DNA from 2 places in the Pseudarthrobacter sp. MM222 genome. Region 2 is predicted to be linked to the other one. Evidence: predicted binding sites of a transcription regulator. Region 2 holds the regulator's gene; the other holds the start of a gene.
What was found. Region 2 encodes Rex, which represses fermentation and respiration genes when NADH is low (regulators of the CRP and FNR family bind a similar motif). Its sites were predicted from a motif close to CTTGTGAANNNNTTCACAAG; they were not measured.

Region 1 (8,570 bases), 890 kb from region 2:
AAGCCGGACGACGCCGCGCTGGCCCAGATGGGGGATTTTGTGCGCGATATGCATACCCGGTCCGGGTTGCTGGCGGAGCTGCCGCACGGCAAGACCATGGCGGAAGCCCAGGCCATCGTCCTGGACTACATCAAGAAGTGGGTGCCGGATCCCAAGAAGGCACCGCTGGGCGGCAACTCGGTGGGAACCGACCGCGTCTTCCTGGTCCGGGACATGCCGGAGCTGGTGGAACACCTGCACTACCGGGTCATCGACGTGAGCACCATCAAGGAGCTCTCGCGTCGCTGGTTCGCGCGGGCCTACTTCCAGTCCCCCGCCAAGTTGGGCGGCCACCGCGCCCTCGGCGACATCAAGGACTCCATCGACGAACTGCGCTACTACCGAGAGGCCGTCTTCGTGCCGGCCCCCGGACCGGACAGCGCCACGGCGCAGCAGATCGCCAAAAAGGTCATGGAGACGCCGGAGGCTGCCCCGGCGGAGTAGCCCCGGGGTAATCTGCGCCACGTTTTGCGGAATTTTTTGCCAAAAACCCGAAAAGTGGCGAAAGCACCCCCGAACAGCAGGTAAGCTATTTGTCGTTGCCTTTTCAGCCAGCCGGTTCAACCGGACGGCATGGCGGGGCACATGGTGGGCGTAGCTCAGTTGGCAGAGCGCCTGGTTGTGGTCCAGGAGGTCGCGGGTTCAACCCCCGTCGCTCACCCTCATGAAGGACGGCATGATTGTCCGACCTTAGACGAAGGCCGTACCGGATATCCGGTGCGGCCTTTGTTGTCTGTCCAGCGTCGTCCAAGGACCTGTCAACGGAAGGACTGCAATGAAGCGCACGCTCTTTGAAGAAGACCACGAGATGTTCCGTGAGATGGCGGCGGAATTCAATGCGCGCGCCATCGCCCCGCACTACGCACAATGGGACCAGGATCACATGATGTCCCGGGAGCTGTGGACGGCGGCCGGCGAGCAGGGCCTGCTGGGCCTGGCAGTGCCTGAAGAGTTCGGCGGCATGGGCATGGACGACTACCGCTTCCGGGCCGTGCTGGACGAGGAGTTCGCCAGGAGCAACCACCTCGCGGTGGGCCTCGCCTTCCACCTGCACGATGACATGGTCCTCCCCCACCTGCTGGCCTACGGCTCCGATGACCTGAAGGGCCGCTGGCTGCCGGGCATGGCGTCCGGCGAAATTGTGACCTCAGTCGCGTGGACCGAGCCCGGCGCCGGCTCGGATCTGCGCGGCATCCGCACCAAAGCCGTCCGCGACGGCGACGACTGGCTGGTCAGCGGCCAGAAGACCTTCATCGGAAACGGCATCTCCGGCGACGCGTCCCTGGTCCTGGCCCGCACCGACGGCAGCTCCGGGCGGGGAAAGCACGACTCCTTCTCCCTATTCCTGGTCCGCAAGGGCGAGGGCTACAACACCGGCAGGCAGCTGGACAAGATGGGCCTCAAGGCCTCGGACACGGCCGAACTGTTTTTCGACAACGTCCGCGTCCCGCACGCCGATTTGGTGGGCGAGGAGGGCAAGGGCCTGCAGTACGCCGCCGAACAGCTCCCCCAGGGCCGGCTCGCGATCGCCACCGCAAGTTCCGCCGTCGTCCGCGCCATCTACGAGGCGACCGTCGGCTACACGAAGGAACGCAACGCGTTCGGCGAGCGGATTATCGACTTCCAGAACACCCGCTTTGAACTAGCGGACATCCTCACCGAGGTCGAGGTCACCGAAGCCTACGTGGACCAGGCAATCCTGGCTTTCAACGCCGGAGAGCTCGACGCCGCCGCCGCCGCCCGCGCCAAACTGTGGGCCTCCGAGCGCGCCAAGTCGATCACCGACCGCTGCCTCCAACTGCACGGCGGCTACGGCTACATCATGGAATACCCCGTAGCCCAGGCCTTTCTCGCCGCCCGGCTGCTGACGATTTTCGGCGGCACCAACGAAATCATGCGCGACGTCGTCGGCCGCACCATCGCCGGCTGAGCGTCCCCACGCACCCGCCAAGAAGCATTCGAGGAAACAGCTGAGATGACCGTTCTGCCAATCACGATCTGGGGCGAGCCCGTTCTGCACCGCCGGGCAGCGGAAGTGGACGTCTTCGACGACGAGCTCCGCACCTTGATCGCGGACATGTTCGAGACCAACGATGCCGCCAACGGCGTGGGCCTGGCCGCACCGCAGGTCGGGGTGGGCAAGCGGCTCTTCGTCTACAGGTACGCCAACGACGACGGCGCGCCGCCGTCCGGCGTCCTCGTCAACCCCGTGCTGACCCTCTCCAAGGTCTCCGGGGCACTGCCGGACCCGGACGAGGAAGAGGAAGGCTGCCTGTCTTTTCCCGGTGGACAGTACCCGCTCAAGCGCGCCGAATGGGCCCGCGTGCAGGGCTTCGACGGCGACGGGAACCCCGTGGACTTCGAGGCCACGGGATGGTTCGCCCGGGTGATCCAGCACGAATACGACCACCTCGATGGCAAGCTCTACGTCAACCGGCTGATCGACCGGTACGCGCGCAAGGCCATGAAGCAGGCCAAGAAAAGCGGCTGGGGCGTCCCCGGCCTGACCTGGATGCCGGGCGTGGACCCGGATCCGTTCGGGCACTGACGAACCCGGCTTGAGTGACCCGGCCGGCTAGCTCGCCGAAGCGCGGCCGACGGCGGCCTGGATCGCGGCGCCCAGCTCAGCGGGCTTCGTGAACTGCGGCCAGTGGCCGGTGGGCAGGTCCACGTAATCGACGGCTCTCATCCGCCCGAGTTCGGCCACATACGGGTGGCCGGCCTCAATCATCTCGGTCAGCATCGAGGACGGAAACTCACAGGCGATCACGGTGGCAGGGACCTGGAAGCGGCGCTCGTCCGTCAGATGCTGCTGGTCCTGGGCCACTCCTTTTGGCTGCGGGATCGCGCGGGCCCGGAACATGGCCCGCAGTTCCGCACTCAGGTCCACGAGGTCCTCGTCGTCGAAAAGGTCCCAAGGCGGCAGCGGAACGTCGTCGCCGTCGTCGGGAAGTTCATCGTTGATCACGCCGCCGTCCCCGAGCGGGCCGCTGTCCACGTAGATTGCCCGGGCCACCCGGTCCGGACGGGCGTCGACGGCGCCATGGATAATCGCTCCCCCGCCCGAATGACCGACGAGGACCACCGGAGCGTCGAAGGAATCGATCTTCGCTACGACTGCGTCGATGTGCGTGCGCAGTCCGATGCCGGCGCGCGGCGCATCGACTGACTCCAGGCCCGGCAGGGTGAGCGGGTGGACCGCATGCCCGGCCGCAACGAGCGGCGGGGTGACCTCCTCCCACGAGGAGGCATCCAACCAGAATCCGGGTACCAGGATGATGTCCATGCCGGTACCCTACCGTTCGAGTACCAGCTCCACCACCTGGTAGGGGTCCTCACCCGGGACGACGTTGTGCATGGTGATGCGACCGCCCCGGCCTTCACCCGGGTGGATGTGGATCTGCCAGCCCCAGTCCGGTCCGCTCGGCGCCGCGTAGGAGCCGTTGAGCCGGAGGACGCCGTCCGCGCCCACGGTCCCGGAGAACTGCATCAGCGCCCGGCCCGTGTGCCACGAGTCCAGCCACACCGCGGTGGCCGGCTCCGCATCGGACGAGCCGCCGGCCAGCAGCAACAGACCTTCCTGCGGGCTCTCTCCGTCTGACCAGGTGTACGCGACGCTCGCGAAGTGCGCCGCGGTCACCTTCACTGTGGCGGTGGCCGCCGAGTCCTTGTAGTCGTCCGTTGGCATGAGCCGGAAGCGGTTTTCTCCTTGCGACTTGCCAAGCAACGGCGTCACGTATCGCACAATGTCCATTGCTGCAGTCTACGGAGCACGTCAACCGGGTACCGTCAACCCCTCATCCCCGTCCCTCCGGGTCCTCAGCGGACGGCCTGGACCCGGTGCGGGACAATCGTCTGCTGTTGCGGGCAGGATCCCAGGACGCGTTTCATCGCGTCCTTCTCCGCCGGCGTGACCCAAAGCCGGTAGGCGGCCTTGACCGAGATCTGCCGGGCGACATAGTGGCAGCGGAAGTTTTTGTTCGGCGGGAGCCAGGTGGCGGCGTCGGACGCGCTCTTGTCCTGGTTCGCCGGCCCGTCAACGGCGATGAGGTTCAGCGGATCGTTTGCCAGGTGTTGGCGCTGTTCCGCGGTTAGCTGTTGCGCCCCTTTCTGCCAGGCATCCCCGAGTGCCACGACGTGGTCGATCTGCACGGCTTTGCTGCTGTCGGCGCCCCGGCGGAAGGAGATCTTCCGCCCGGTATAGGGTTCCTCGAAGGATCCTCCGGCCACCCGGCAGCTTGAGGCTTCGGTGAAGGCAACGTCCGCGAGGTCCCGGCGGAGGATGTCGTTGCGGGTATCGCAGCCGTTCCGGTCCACGTCCAGCCACGCCTGGCCGAATGCCGCCCGGTCATAATTGCCCATCGCGGCCCGTCCCTTGACCGTCAGCGTGTCCAGCAAGGCAGCCGCAGCTCCGGGCGGGACAGCGCGGACGGAGGGCACGGCTTTCATCCAGCCTTGGGCGAGTACCGGCGCCTCGCGGGGCCCGTTGGCCGGCGGCCCCACGGCAGCGAACTGGCCGACCGCGAAAAACCAGGCCAGTCCTCCAATGACAACGGACACCCCGGTGGCCAGGATCGCCCACGCCAGACGGGAACGGCGACGCGCCCGGCGGAACTCCGCCCACGTGAGCGTCACGACCGGACCCGGCCGCTGCGGTTCAAAGCGGGGCTTTCCTGCTGCATGCCAGAAGCCTAGGGCAGGGAGAAGATGCTTCCTGCGTTGTCCACAGTGTGGAGGCCGAGTGGCCGCCCCGCAGGAGCCGTACGTTCCGCGGGTCTACTGCTCCTTGGTCACCCGCAGCAGGTCTTCGTTGGCAATGATCATCAGCTCCTCGAGCTGCTTGACCCTTGCGTCGTCGATCTCGCCGGCGTCCCGTTTGGCAAGGGCATCGTCGAAGAGCCGCTTTGCTTCCTTGGCGTTCCGGCGGGCGATGTCCAGGGCACGTTCAAGGGTGGTTTCGTGGTCCACAGCCGAGTTCTGTTCCATGGCTCCATTGTGGGGGCCTTTCCCGGCCGATTCCAGAGGATCGGCCGGGAAAGGAACAAAACGTCCCGGTCAGGGGCGTGCCGTGGTGTCAGACCTCGGCCGGCAGACCCGCGGCCGCCAGGATCGAGGCCGCATCCTTGGCGGGGAACGACGGCGGGTTCACGCCGGCCATTTCCTCCATGACGCGGACTACCTGGCAGCTGTAGCCGAACTCGTTGTCGTACCAGACGTAGAGGACGAGGTTCTTGTCGTTCGAGATCGTGGCCAGGCCGTCGACGATGCCCGCGCGGCGGGAGCCGACGAAGTCAGTGGAGACAACTTCGGGGGAATCGATGTAGTCGATCTGCTTGCGCAGCTCCGAGTGCAGCGACATCTCCCGCAGGTAGTCGTTGACCTCATCCTTGGTGGTGCCGTTTTCCAGGCTGAGGTTGAGGATGGCCAGGGACACGTCCGGGGTGGGGACGCGGATGGAGCTGCCCGTAAGTTTGCCGAGGAGCTCGGGCAGGGCCTTCGCCACGGCCTTTGCGGCACCCGTCTCGGTGATGACCATGTTCAGCGCGGCGGACCGCCCGCGGCGGTCGCCCTTGTGGAAGTTGTCGATCAGGTTCTGGTCGTTGGTGAAGGAGTGGACGGTCTCGACGTGGCCGTGCACCACACCGTAACGGTCATTGATCGCCTTCAGGACCGGGGTGATGGCGTTGGTGGTGCAGGAAGCCGCGGAAACGATCTTGTCGGAGTCAGCGATCGTCGCCTGGTTGATGCCGTGGACGATGTTCTTCAAGTCGCCCTTGCCCGGAGCCGTGAGGAGCACGCGGGAAACGCCCTTGCTCTGCAGGTGCTGGGACAGGCCCTCCGCATCGCGCCAGCGGCCGGTGTTGTCGACCACCAGGGCGTCGCGGATGCCGTAGGCCGAGTAGTCGACCGTGGCGGGATTGTCCGAGTAGATGACCTGGATCTGCACGCCGTTGGCGGTGATCGTGTCGTTCTCGAGGTCTACCTTGATGGTGCCTTCGAAGGAGCCATGGACCGAGTCGCGGCGCAGCAGGCTGGCACGCTTGGCCAGGTCATTGTCCGAGCCGCGGCGGACCACGATGGCGCGCAGCCGCAGGCCGTGGCCGCCACCGGCCTTTTCGATCAGGAGGCGGGCCAGGAGCCGGCCGATGCGGCCGAAGCCGTAGAGGACGACGTCGGTGCTGGTGCGGTCGTCGCCGCCGCGCTTGCCGACAACGTCGGCCAGTTCCTCACGGAGGAACTCATCCAGGCTGACGCCGTCGCCCTCGGCACGGTACTTCTCGGTGAGGCGCGCGATGTCGATGGCTGCCGCGCCGAGTTCCAGCTTGGTCAGCGCGTCCAGCAGCGGGGCGGTCTCTTCGAGGCGCAGCTCTTCCTTGCTCATCCGGCGGGCGAAACGGTGCGCCTTGAGGATGTTCATGGTGGACTTGTTAATGAGGCTGCGGCCGTGGATGGAGGTCACCACGTTGTTCTCGCGGTACAGCCGGCCGATCACCGGGATCATGGCCTCGGCGAGCGCCTCACGGCCCATCCACGTATCAAGACAAGAATCTGACGTCTGGCTCACAGAACTACCTTCCTAGAATCCGCCACATACGTCCTCGTATGTGGAAGTCGGCCGCCGGACGTTATCCGGAACCTGGGCGTCGCCGGGGATTCGGTCCACCCCGGCGCCCGCATGTGCCGCAAAGAAAAACCACCGGCTGCGAACGCAGACCCGGTGGCAGAACTTCTACGTTCGCTATCTATTCTAGGTCGGCGCTCGGTCCGCCAAGTAGCCGGCGAAGCGTGAAATGACTCACATGGGCGCCGGGAGGGCCGCTAGGCTGGATCCCCGGACGTCCGCCATCGCTCTGGCTTACTGCTAAAGCAGCCGCATGGACAGCACGACGTGGTGGCGATAGGGGCCACTACCCGTCGGTATCATCGGAAGCATGACTATCACCGCGCTGGCACCCTACCGGGACGACAAAGGCAACACCATCATTTACTCCGGCACGGGTGGCCGTGACGTCACGGTTGAGTTCAGGGGATCCAACAACACCCTCGAAGTCGCTGAGACTGCAAACTTGCGCAGGGTGCACTTCAGCTTCGACTGCGACAACGGAGTGGGCCGGATCGGAGGTCACAAGAACGGGAATTTCGCGGCATACATACGCATCGGCCAAGACTCCACCGTAATTATCGGAGACGACGTGACGGCTACACAAAGCGTCAGCATGACATGTGTTGAGGGGCAAACGCTGACAGTTGGCAATGACTGCATGTTCGCCGTCGGCTGCCAGGTCCGTACCGATGACGCGCACGCCATCTTCGATGTCAGGTCCGGTGAACGGGTTAACCCATCAAAGCCTGTGGTGATTGGCAACCATGTTTGGCTCTCCAACGGGTCAGTCCTCCTCGGCGGAGCGACTGTTGGGGATGGATCAGTAATTGGCGCGGGTTCCTTGGTGAAGGGCGAAATCCCGAACAACTGCATAGCCGTAGGGACCCCGGCGAAGGTCGTCCGCATGCACACGGCCTGGGAGCGCCCGCACCTCTCTCTGTCCAAGCCGTACTACAAGCCCGACGCAAGCACAGTCAAGAAGTCCGCGTACTGGAACATGACCGTCCTGGAGCCGGACTACCCCAACTTCAAGTACCCCGACTACAGCAAGGCGAGCCGATGAGCGCAACGGCGCCGGAGGAAAGTACCTAAGGCATGCGAAAAGGGAAGTTAACCTCCTTGTGGTGGCACCTCCGCTTCAAAGGCTGCCCGTGCAGACGCTCGGCTGCGAAATAGCCAGCCAAGCGTCTGCATATTTAGGTAAACAGAGAGGTGTTGCACCGGCCGGCCATCGCACCGGGCCTGTCGGACAGGCGCGGTTGCCCATCTCCGTCGAAACATACCCAGGACTCGACGACCCCTCGACGTCTCCGGGATATCATTCAAGCCACTGCTCAGACTAGCGCCTCAAAAATGAGCCATGGATTAGCTCGTGGAACACTGTACCCGGCCCCACTTCCGAGGGGTCTCGCTTGTACGACAACTTATGCACAATACTGGCACCCACGATCTTTTCGGCGTCGACTTCATCTGCCCGACGTTTGAGAACACGGCCGAAAGTCCGCGGATCGTATTTCGGTCTTGGTACTTTGGCCCAGATCCTGTCCGATCGGTTATCCATCGTATGCAAAAGTTGGAAAATAAAGTGGAGATAGAAGTACGTCACGGGCCGGTCAAACACTCGCCAGTAAAGCCTCATTGAGTCCCTGACGAGATGGGTTAGGTAGTTATCAGGACGGCTCGCGAGGAACCAGCTGGAAATGGTTTTCTCCTTCGTCTCAAAGGCGAAGAAGCCTGCCTGGCCGACCAGCTCGTCAAAGTGATCCACGAGGCGTACCGTGGGAAGGCACGTGGCATCGATCCAGATACCACCATATTTGGCGAGCAGCTCGAACCTCAGCACATCCGAGAACGCGGTTCGATTCTCGCCCAGCATTTCCCGCAGGTCTGCTGGCAGCTCCACCCAGTCGGATAAGTTCTCGTCGGT
Region 2 (8,570 bases):
GGATCTGGAGGGCGCGGGCTACCCCGGCCTGCCCGCCGGCCATCAGCCCGTAGAGGTAGGCGCGGCCGATCAGCGTGAAGTCCGCGCCGAGAGCCAGCGCAGCGATGATGTCCGCGCCGCTCATGATGCCGGTGTCCAGGATGACTGCGGCATCACTGTGATCCGCATCCAGCGCTGCTGTCACGTCCGGCAGCAGGTGGAAGGGGATCGGTGCGCGGTCCAGCTGGCGGCCGCCGTGGTTGGAAAGGATGATGCCGTCCGCGCCGTGGTCCACCACCCGGCGTGCGTCCTCCACGGTCTGGATGCCCTTGACCACGAGCTTGCCTTTCCAGGTCTCGCGCAGCCAGTCAAGGTCGTCGAAGGTCAGGGTCGGGTCGAACATGGAGTTGATGAGGTCCGCCACCGTTCCCGTATAGCCCGAGAGGGAGGCGAAGGTCAGCGGCTCATGGGTGAGGAAATTGAACCACCAGGCCGGGCGGTAGGACGCGTCCAGTACGGTCTTGAGCGTCAGCGCCGGCGGGATGGTCATGCCGTTGCGCACATCGCGGAGCCGGGCGCCGGCGACGGCGGTGTCCACCGTGACCATGAGGGTATCGTTGCCGGCCTTGGCGGCCCGCTCGATCAGTTCCAGCGAGCGGTCCCGGTCCGTCCACAGGTAGAGCTGGAACCAGTTTCGGCCGTCCGGGGCCGCCGCGGCCACGTCCTCGATGGACGCGGTCCCCATGGTCGACAGGGTGTAGGGGATGCCCGCTTCCGCGGCGGCACGGGAGCCTGCATACTCTCCCTCCGACTGCATCATCCGGGTGAATCCGGTGGGTGCGATTCCTACCGGCAGCCGGGACGGCTTTCCCAGGATCTCCGTGCCAAGGTCCACCTTGGAGACATCCCTCAGGATGCCGGGCCGGAACTCGATGTCCAGGAACGCCTGGCGGGCCCGGCGCAGCGTGATCTCCGCTTCTGCAGCGCCGTCGGTGTAGTCGAAGGGAGCCTGGGGCGTGCGCCGCTTGGCCATGTCGCGGAGGTCCCAGATGGTGCTGGCGCGACGGAGCCTGGCGGCCCGGCTGAACTCCGGCCTTTTGAACTGCATCAGCGGAGCAAGGTCCGCGTACTTCGGCACGCGGCGCTTCAGGGCGGCCGGAACCAGCCCGGCCGCAACAGGGGGCCGGCCGTTCGGCGAGGCGTCCGGCGGGGTGGTGGGCGCCTCGGGGTTGCCGGGCTCGAGGGTGTGCGTCATGGTTGCCTCCGGGCAGGTTTGGTGGTGCGCGGTGCTCTGGTGCCCGGCAAAGCTTCACCGGGGTGTGGTCCAACCACAGTCTAGGCGTGTGGTCCAACCACATCAAGTACGATGGGCCCATGCGAACGCACCAGCTTGTCCTGAAGTGGATCGAGGGGCAGCTCTCCAATGGGGAGCTGGCCGTGGGGGGCCGGCTCCCGGCCGAGCGGTCGCTCGCCGAGCAGCTCCGGGTGTCCCGTACCTCCGTCCGCGAGGCCATCCGGGTCCTTGAGGCCATGGGTGTGCTCCGCGCCGGCGTGGGTTCCGGCCCGGACGCCGGCACGGTCGTGATCGCCGACCCCACCGCAGCCCTGGGTTCGGCCCTCCGCCTGCATGTGGCCACCTCGCACCTGCCCGTGCAGGACATCGTGGAGACGCGGGTGCTGTTGGAGTCCTGGGCGGCGTCGCGGGCCCGGCCCGGGTCTCCGGCGCTCGCCGAGGCCGCCCGGCTGCTGGAGGCGATGGACGGCTGCAACGGAACCGACGAGTTCCTTGCCCTGGACGTGCGTTTCCACCTGGCGCTGGCGGACGCGGCGGGCAACGCCGTGGTCAGCGCCATGATGGGTTCCCTGCGCGAAGCCATCCAGGACTACGCCGGCCGGCTCACCGGGAACGTGCCGGACTGGAACGCCATGGCGGCGCGGCTCCGGGCGGAGCACCGGGGCATCCTGGCGGCCATCGCCAACCACGACGGCGGCCGTGCAGCGCAGCTGGTGGCGGACCACATCGAAGGCTATTACGCGGCGGCCGGGCTGGGCGCCGGGAACTAGTTCCGGGAAACCAAACGGGCGGCCGCAGTGCAATGTTACGCAGCCAGGTTTGCCGCAGGGACGTTCCCGGGGCTATGGTCGGGGCTATGACAAACCGTTGGTATGCGTATTTTTCGTTGGCTCTGGAGGGGCCCGCGTCTAACTGACACGCATCCAACTTTCCTTCAGAGCCAACAGGGCAGAGATCATTCTCTGCCCTTCGCCATTTCTCGGCGGGTTCTGATCAGGGCCCGCTCCGCATCCCGGAACAGGACCGAACATGAGCATCGACGCAGCCCCCGAATCACAGCAGTCCACGTCCAACCTCCGTGTCAGCGAGTTCACTCCGCTGCCCACGCCGCAGGCCGTGATGGCCGAGCTGCCGCTCGACACCCAGGCCGCCGAGGTCGTCGGACGCGGCCGGGACGAGGTCCGCGCCATCCTGGACGGCGTCGATGACCGGCTTCTGGTGATTGTCGGTCCTTGCTCGATCCATGACCCCAAGGCAGGGCTGGAGTACGCCCGCCGGCTGGTCAGCCAGGCCGAGAAGCACCGCGAAGACCTGCTGATTGTGATGCGCACTTACTTCGAGAAGCCGAGGACCACCGTCGGCTGGAAGGGCCTGATCAACGATCCCCGACTCGACGGCAGCCACGACATTGCCGCCGGGCTCCAGGCCGCCCGCCGGTTCCTCCAGCAGGTCACCGCGCTCGGGCTGCCCACGGCCACCGAATTCCTTGAACCGATCAGCCCCCAGTACATGGCGGACCTCGTCTCCTGGGGAGCCATCGGGGCGCGGACCACCGAAAGCCAGATCCACCGGCAGCTTGCGTCAGGGCTTTCCATGCCGGTCGGCTTCAAGAACGGGACCGACGGCGACCTCCAGGTCGCGCTGGACGCGTGCAGCGCCGCCGGCGCGGCCCAGGCTTTCCTCGGGATCGACGACGAGGGCCGGGCGGCGCTTGTGGCGACGGCCGGCAATCCGGATGCGCACGTCATTCTCCGCGGCGGGCGCAAGGGACCGAACTACTCAGCTGCAGACGTCGAGGCTGCCTCCGCCGCCTTGGCCGCGCGGCAGCTGAATCCGCGTCTGATCGTGGATGCGAGCCACGCCAACAGCGGCAAAAGCCACCACCGCCAGGCCGAGGTTTCCCTTGAAATCGGTTCCCAGCTGGAAACCGGGGGAGCGTCGGCGGGCGCCATTGCGGGCGTCATGCTTGAGAGCTTCCTGGTCGGCGGGGCGCAGAACCTGGACGTTGCGGCGCACGCAGCGGGACGGGACGACCTGCTCTACGGCCAGAGCGTCACCGACGCGTGCATGGACTGGGAAGTGACGGCGTCGGTGCTGGCGCAGCTGGCCGCGTCGGCCCGGACCCGCCGCACCCGGAGTTAGGCGCGGATTCCGCGGTGAGGCCGGAGTTTCCGCAATTCCTGCGGAAACTCCGGCGGGATTACTGCGGAACTCTTTCACAGGGGCACCATGAGCACCTAGAGTATCTATCACATGGTTGTTGGATAGCTCAGCATCGGCACACCGCCATGTCATCTAGATGGGGCTGCCGCTTGTTGAATAAAGGGATAAAAGAAATGTCACCGGAGGCCAATTTCTCCAATGCACGATTCCTGACCGTGGCGGAAGTCGCGGAGGTCATGCGCGTGTCCAAAATGACGGTGTACCGTCTCGTGCACTCCGGCGAGATGCCCGCCGTCCGATTCGGCCGCTCGTACCGGGTGCCCGAAAGCGCCGTCGAACAGTATCTCAAGGGTGCCGTCGTCGACGGTCACACCGGGACTGCCTGAAACCTGTAGGTCTGAGGACCCCGACCGCGGGCCCCGTGCCGCGGCGTCGGTCATGGTGTGCCCCGGATAGGCGGTACCCTGTTAAGGAACGTTTTACGTCATTGTAAGAACCTGTCCGTTGTACAGTCTGCTGCTTAGCCCGCGGACCCTTACCAACAGGCAGGTACTACATCTAGCCGGTAAGGAACTTTCGTGGGTTCAGTTATTAAGAAGCGTCGCAAGCGTATGGCCAAGAAGAAGCACCGCAAGCTGCTTCGCAAGACGCGCCACCAGCGCCGCAATAAGAAGTAGCAATACTTCGAACTGCGGAAGAGATGCCCGTTGCCTTTCAGGCGGCGGGCATCTTTTTTCGTCTGCCGCGGGGGAAGCAGCCGGTCAGCCCCAGGTCACCGGGTGGGGCCCCGGAAGCGGGAGAATCCCCGCCATAGGCCATAGATGGCACCGCCGAGCGTTGCAGCCTTGAGGCCCAGGGTGGCGGCTCGCCGCCCGGCGCGGAAGTCGTACACAGGCCAGTTGTTTTCCCGGGCGTGGCGTCGGAGCCGGGCGTCGGGGTTGATCGCTACGGGGTGCCCCACCATGCTCAGCAGCGGAATGTCGTTGTGCGAATCGCTGTAGGCCCAGCACCGGTTGAGGTCCAGGCCTTCGACCCGCGCTATCTCCCGGACTGCCACGGCCTTCGCCGGGCCGTGCAGGATGTCGCCCACCAGCCGCCCCGTGTACGAACCGTCCAGGATCTCGCCGACGGTCCCGAGGGCTCCCGTGAGTCCCAGCCGGCTGGCGATCACCGTGGCGACCTCGATCGGCGTGGCGGTCACCAGCCAGACCCGGCGCCCCACCCTGAGGTGCTGCTCGGCCAGGGCCTTGGCACCCGGCCAGATGCGGGATTCGATCATCTCGTCGTAGACCTCTTCGCCGAGCGCCTCCACATCTTCGACCGTGAAGCCGGAGGCCAGGGTCAAGGCAGAGTCGCGCACGGCGTGCACGTCGTCCATGTTTTCGCCGCGCAGCACGAACATGAGCTGCTTCCACGCAAAGCCGGCCGCCTGCGGGATGGTGAACGCCCCGCGCTGATGCATTTTGCGGGCCACGTGGAACAGGCTGGCGCCCTTCATGAGGGTGTTGTCAACGTCGAAGAAGGCCGCTTCGCCGTGCTGCGACGATGCAACAGGGTTCGTGGCCACAGCGACGTACTTCTCCTCGGGCATGCATCGAGTCTAGTTCCTGCCGGGGCGGGGCCTTTCGCACCGGACCGGAGCGCGACGGCCGGGCGTCGACGCCGGATGGCCGGCCGGGCTACGGTGGAACCATGTCCAAGCCCGCGCGCCTCCCCGATGTCGTTCTGGTCACCAAAGCCGACTGCCACCTCTGTGCCGAGGCGCGCGCCGCCGTCGGGCGTGTCACCGCCGCCCTCGGCATCGGCTGGACCGAGCAGTCGGTCGATCAGGACGCGGCGCTGCGGGAGCGCTTCGCCGAGGAGATTCCCGTGGTGCTCGTCGACGGCATTCAGCGGGATTTCTGGAAGATCGACGAAGTCCGGCTTGCCCGCACCCTGCGAAGGGCGCTGGACACGCAGTCCTGAGCGCCATTGCTTTGTTGGCTGAACTGCGTGGGCTCTAGAGTGGGAAGCACAACGCGACGCAATGGAGCAGATAGTGACTTCGCTGGATTCATCTCCCGAGGCTTTGCCCGGGGGAGCCGGGACTGCCTCTAAGCAGATTCCGCCCGCGGCCGTGGCCCGGCTGACAATTTATCTGCGCGCCCTCACCACCCTGCTGGCGGAGGGGGTGGACCGGGTTTCCTCGGAGTCCCTCGCCGAGGCCTCCGGCGTCAGCTCGTCTACGCTGCGCAAAGACCTGTCCTACGTGGGCTCCTACGGGACGCGCGGGGTGGGCTACGAGGTTCAATACCTCAACCGGAATATTGCCGCCGCGCTGGGGCTGACGCACGACTGGAGGGTTGCGATTGTCGGCGCCGGCAACCTGGGCAAGGCCCTGGCCCGGTACGGCGGCTTTGAGTCCCGTGGATTTGAGATCGTCGCGATCTTTGATGCCGACCAGATGGTGGTCGGCAGCGAAGTGGGCTGGCTGCGGGTCAGCGACGCGGCGGACCTCGAGTCGGTCCTGTTGCGGACGGGCACGAACATGGTGGTGCTGGCACTCCCCGCCGCGGTAGCGCAGAGCGTGTGCGACCGCGTTGTTGCCGCCGGTGTGCGCAGCATCCTCAGCTTTGCCCCGGTGATGCTGCAGGTCCCGCCGGGCGTTAACCTACGCAAGGTGGACATGGCGACCGAGCTCCAGATCCTTGCCTATCACGCACAAAGGGCGCAGGATCCGGAGGACGCAGACTAGGGTCTGACGTTCCGGTTCCTGCGCCCAGTGCGCCGGAGGTGGCGGTCTACTTCTGGAACGGGCCGCCCGGCTGTCCGTAGGGATTGGCGAAAGGCTGCTGCTTGCGGAAGTACGGGGAGGTCGCAGGCAGGTAAAGCATGACGATGCCCGCGATACCGGCCAGCACCGCAAGGGTGCCGATGCTCAGCGGGAACAGGCTGAAGACCGAGAGCGCGGCGAAGACCGTGCCCAGAATCCGTGCCCAGTTCTTACCCTTGCGGACGTTCAGCGCCACGAGGGCGTAAAGGGCCGCGCTGATCAGGGCGAACACGACGATGGTCCCGACCAGGAAGGGCTTGATCTCATTGAAGTTGACGTCCGCGCCGCTTGCCGCCATCTGCTCCTGGAACATGTCCCGCACGGCGGGGGTGTCCAGGGTGCCGATGGACAGCAGGAGCGAGAGCAGCCAAACCACTCCGGAGCCGACAATCAGCCAGAAGGCAATGTTGACGAGCTTCGGCACACCGTCGCCCGATTGCTGCTGGCCTGCCGGGTACTGGGCATAGGGTGATTGGCCGTATTGCGGCGCGTTTTGGCCGTACTGGGGTGCGTTTTGACCGTACTGCGGCGCGTTTTGGCCGTACTGCGGGGCGTTTTGGCCGTACTGGGGTGCGTTCTGGCCGTATTGGGGTGCGTTTTGACCGTATTGGGGCGCGGGCTGATCGCCCGGAATGGGACCGTCCGGGTTTGACGGCGGGACTGGAGGAATACTCATGGTCGGTCCTTTGTAAGTCGATCTGGATCGGCTACCGGGACCAGTAATCCTGCCCTGCCCCCAGCATGGTTTTAGTTCAACCGTACAGCGGACCAAGCGCTGCGCGGATCATTCCCGAGAGGTATTCTCGGCCACGGATTCCCAGACGGAACCCGGATGCCGGCAGGGCACCATTTTCGGCGCCGCGAAGCGGTTTTTCAGCGGTGCGGCCGGGTCCTCCGGCCGCACCGGCGGTCAGACACGGCCGCGCAGTGACGCGAACCAGGCCTGCGAATTAGGCAGCCACATCAGCACGGTCGCCGCCAGGCTGATGATGAAGCCCGGCCAACTGCTGCCGCTTCGTCCGTCCGTGGCGCTGGCGCTGATGATGGTCAGGAGCAGGGATACGCCGGCCAGAATCGTGAGGGCGAGCCGGGCCCATTCACGGCCTTCCTTCATTTTCATGGCCAGGATGAACTGGGCGGCGGCCAACGCAAGCGCCACCAGCACGAGCAGCAGCACCACGATGCCGATGCCGGGAGCGACGGTAAGAAGGACGAAGGATCCGAAGAGGCCAATAACGCCACCCAGCAGCCCGAGCAGACCTCCGATGAGCCAGATCCAGTAGGACACTTTCAGCTCGGTCGGCATGCTGGCGACGCTGAACATGCCGGAGAAGCCCCCTTGGGGCAGAACATCGTTGACGTTCCGGGGCCGGTCGGCAGGCATTTCGAAGCGGAAGCCCCCCGGCGCTCCGGGCTGCCCCGGCGGCTGGTATCCCGGAGCCTGGCCGTGGCCCTGCGGCGGTGGCTGATAGCCCTGCGGCGGTACGTAGTGACCCTGCTGCGGCGGCTGGTATCCCGCTCCTGCCGGAGGGCCGGCCGGAGCTCCTGCCGGAGCCGGTTCGGAGCCGGTGGGCGGTAGATTGCCGGGCTGCGGGGGCTGGGCACCCGGCTGCTGCGGCGGCCGGACATCATCAGGGTTGCTCATGGCTCTCACTGTAGACCGCGATACCCCCGTTATCTAGGGAATTTGAGCCCGGTCAACAGCACGTCGGAACCATTCCTGGTTTGGTCGGCAAAGCCGGAGGCAACCAGGTGGGAGGTCGGGCGCCGGGGCTGCGTTCTACGAAGCCTCGCCGGCTGCCCCGCAGCTTCACCGCACCCGTACGCGGTTAAACAAAGCACCCCGCTCCATCCCAAGGATGAAGCGGGGTGCCGCTGCAGCGGATGATTATGCTGCGGGAGCGATGAAGGCCAGTTCGAGGTTGACGGCAACCTTGTCGCTGACGAGTACTCCACCCGCTTCAAGTACTGCGTTCCAGGTCAGACCGAAGTCCTTGCGGCTGATCGTGGTTTCGGCGGACAGGCCGGCGCGGGTGTTGCCAAACGGATCAACAGCAACGCCGTTGAACTCGGTCTCCAGGGCCACCGGGCGGGTTACGCCCTTGATGGTGAGATCGCCCTGGAGTTCGTAGGCGTCGCCCTTGGGGACGATGGTGTTGGACACGAAGGAGATTTCGGGGAAGGTCTCGACGTCGAAGAAGTCTTCGCCGCGGACGTGGCCGTCGCGGTTGACGTCGCCGGAATCGAAGCTCGCCGTTTTGATGGTGGCGTTCACCTTGGAGTCGGCGATGTTCTCGGCGAGCTCGAGGGTGGCCTCGGCGT

Region 1: OM977_RS12080 (glyceraldehyde-3-phosphate dehydrogenase) is a predicted target of Rex. The motif match lies at 6,823-6,842, and genes of this name have one in related genera.

Annotation. Positions count from the first base shown of each region.
Region 1 covers NZ_OX352321.1:2,644,124-2,652,693, forward strand. Annotated here, with positions in the region: gene orn (oligoribonuclease) at 1-483, shown strand, start outside; tRNA gene OM977_RS12045 (tRNA-His) at 628-700, shown strand; gene OM977_RS12050 (acyl-CoA dehydrogenase family protein) at 815-1,969, shown strand; gene def (peptide deformylase) at 2,015-2,587, shown strand; gene OM977_RS12060 (alpha/beta fold hydrolase) at 2,615-3,325, opposite strand; gene OM977_RS12065 (DUF1579 family protein) at 3,335-3,793, opposite strand; gene OM977_RS12070 (HNH endonuclease family protein) at 3,859-4,674, opposite strand; gene OM977_RS12075 (hypothetical protein) at 4,816-5,025, opposite strand; gene OM977_RS12080 (glyceraldehyde-3-phosphate dehydrogenase) at 5,114-6,568, opposite strand; gene OM977_RS12085 (acyltransferase) at 6,972-7,706, shown strand; gene OM977_RS12090 (capsular polysaccharide synthesis protein) at 7,983-8,570, opposite strand, start outside.
Region 2 covers NZ_OX352321.1:3,533,490-3,542,059, reverse strand. Annotated here, with positions in the region: gene OM977_RS16210 (alpha-hydroxy acid oxidase) at 1-1,234, opposite strand, end outside; gene OM977_RS16205 (FadR/GntR family transcriptional regulator) at 1,354-2,043, shown strand; gene OM977_RS16200 (3-deoxy-7-phosphoheptulonate synthase) at 2,303-3,415, shown strand; gene OM977_RS16195 (helix-turn-helix domain-containing protein) at 3,610-3,822, shown strand; gene OM977_RS16190 (30S ribosomal protein bS22) at 4,015-4,113, shown strand; gene OM977_RS16185 (HAD family hydrolase) at 4,209-5,027, opposite strand; gene OM977_RS16180 (glutaredoxin family protein) at 5,129-5,401, shown strand; gene OM977_RS16175 (redox-sensing transcriptional repressor Rex) at 5,475-6,170, shown strand; gene OM977_RS16170 (hypothetical protein) at 6,217-6,924, opposite strand; gene OM977_RS16165 (hypothetical protein) at 7,159-7,893, opposite strand; gene OM977_RS16160 (YceI family protein) at 8,137-8,570, opposite strand, start outside.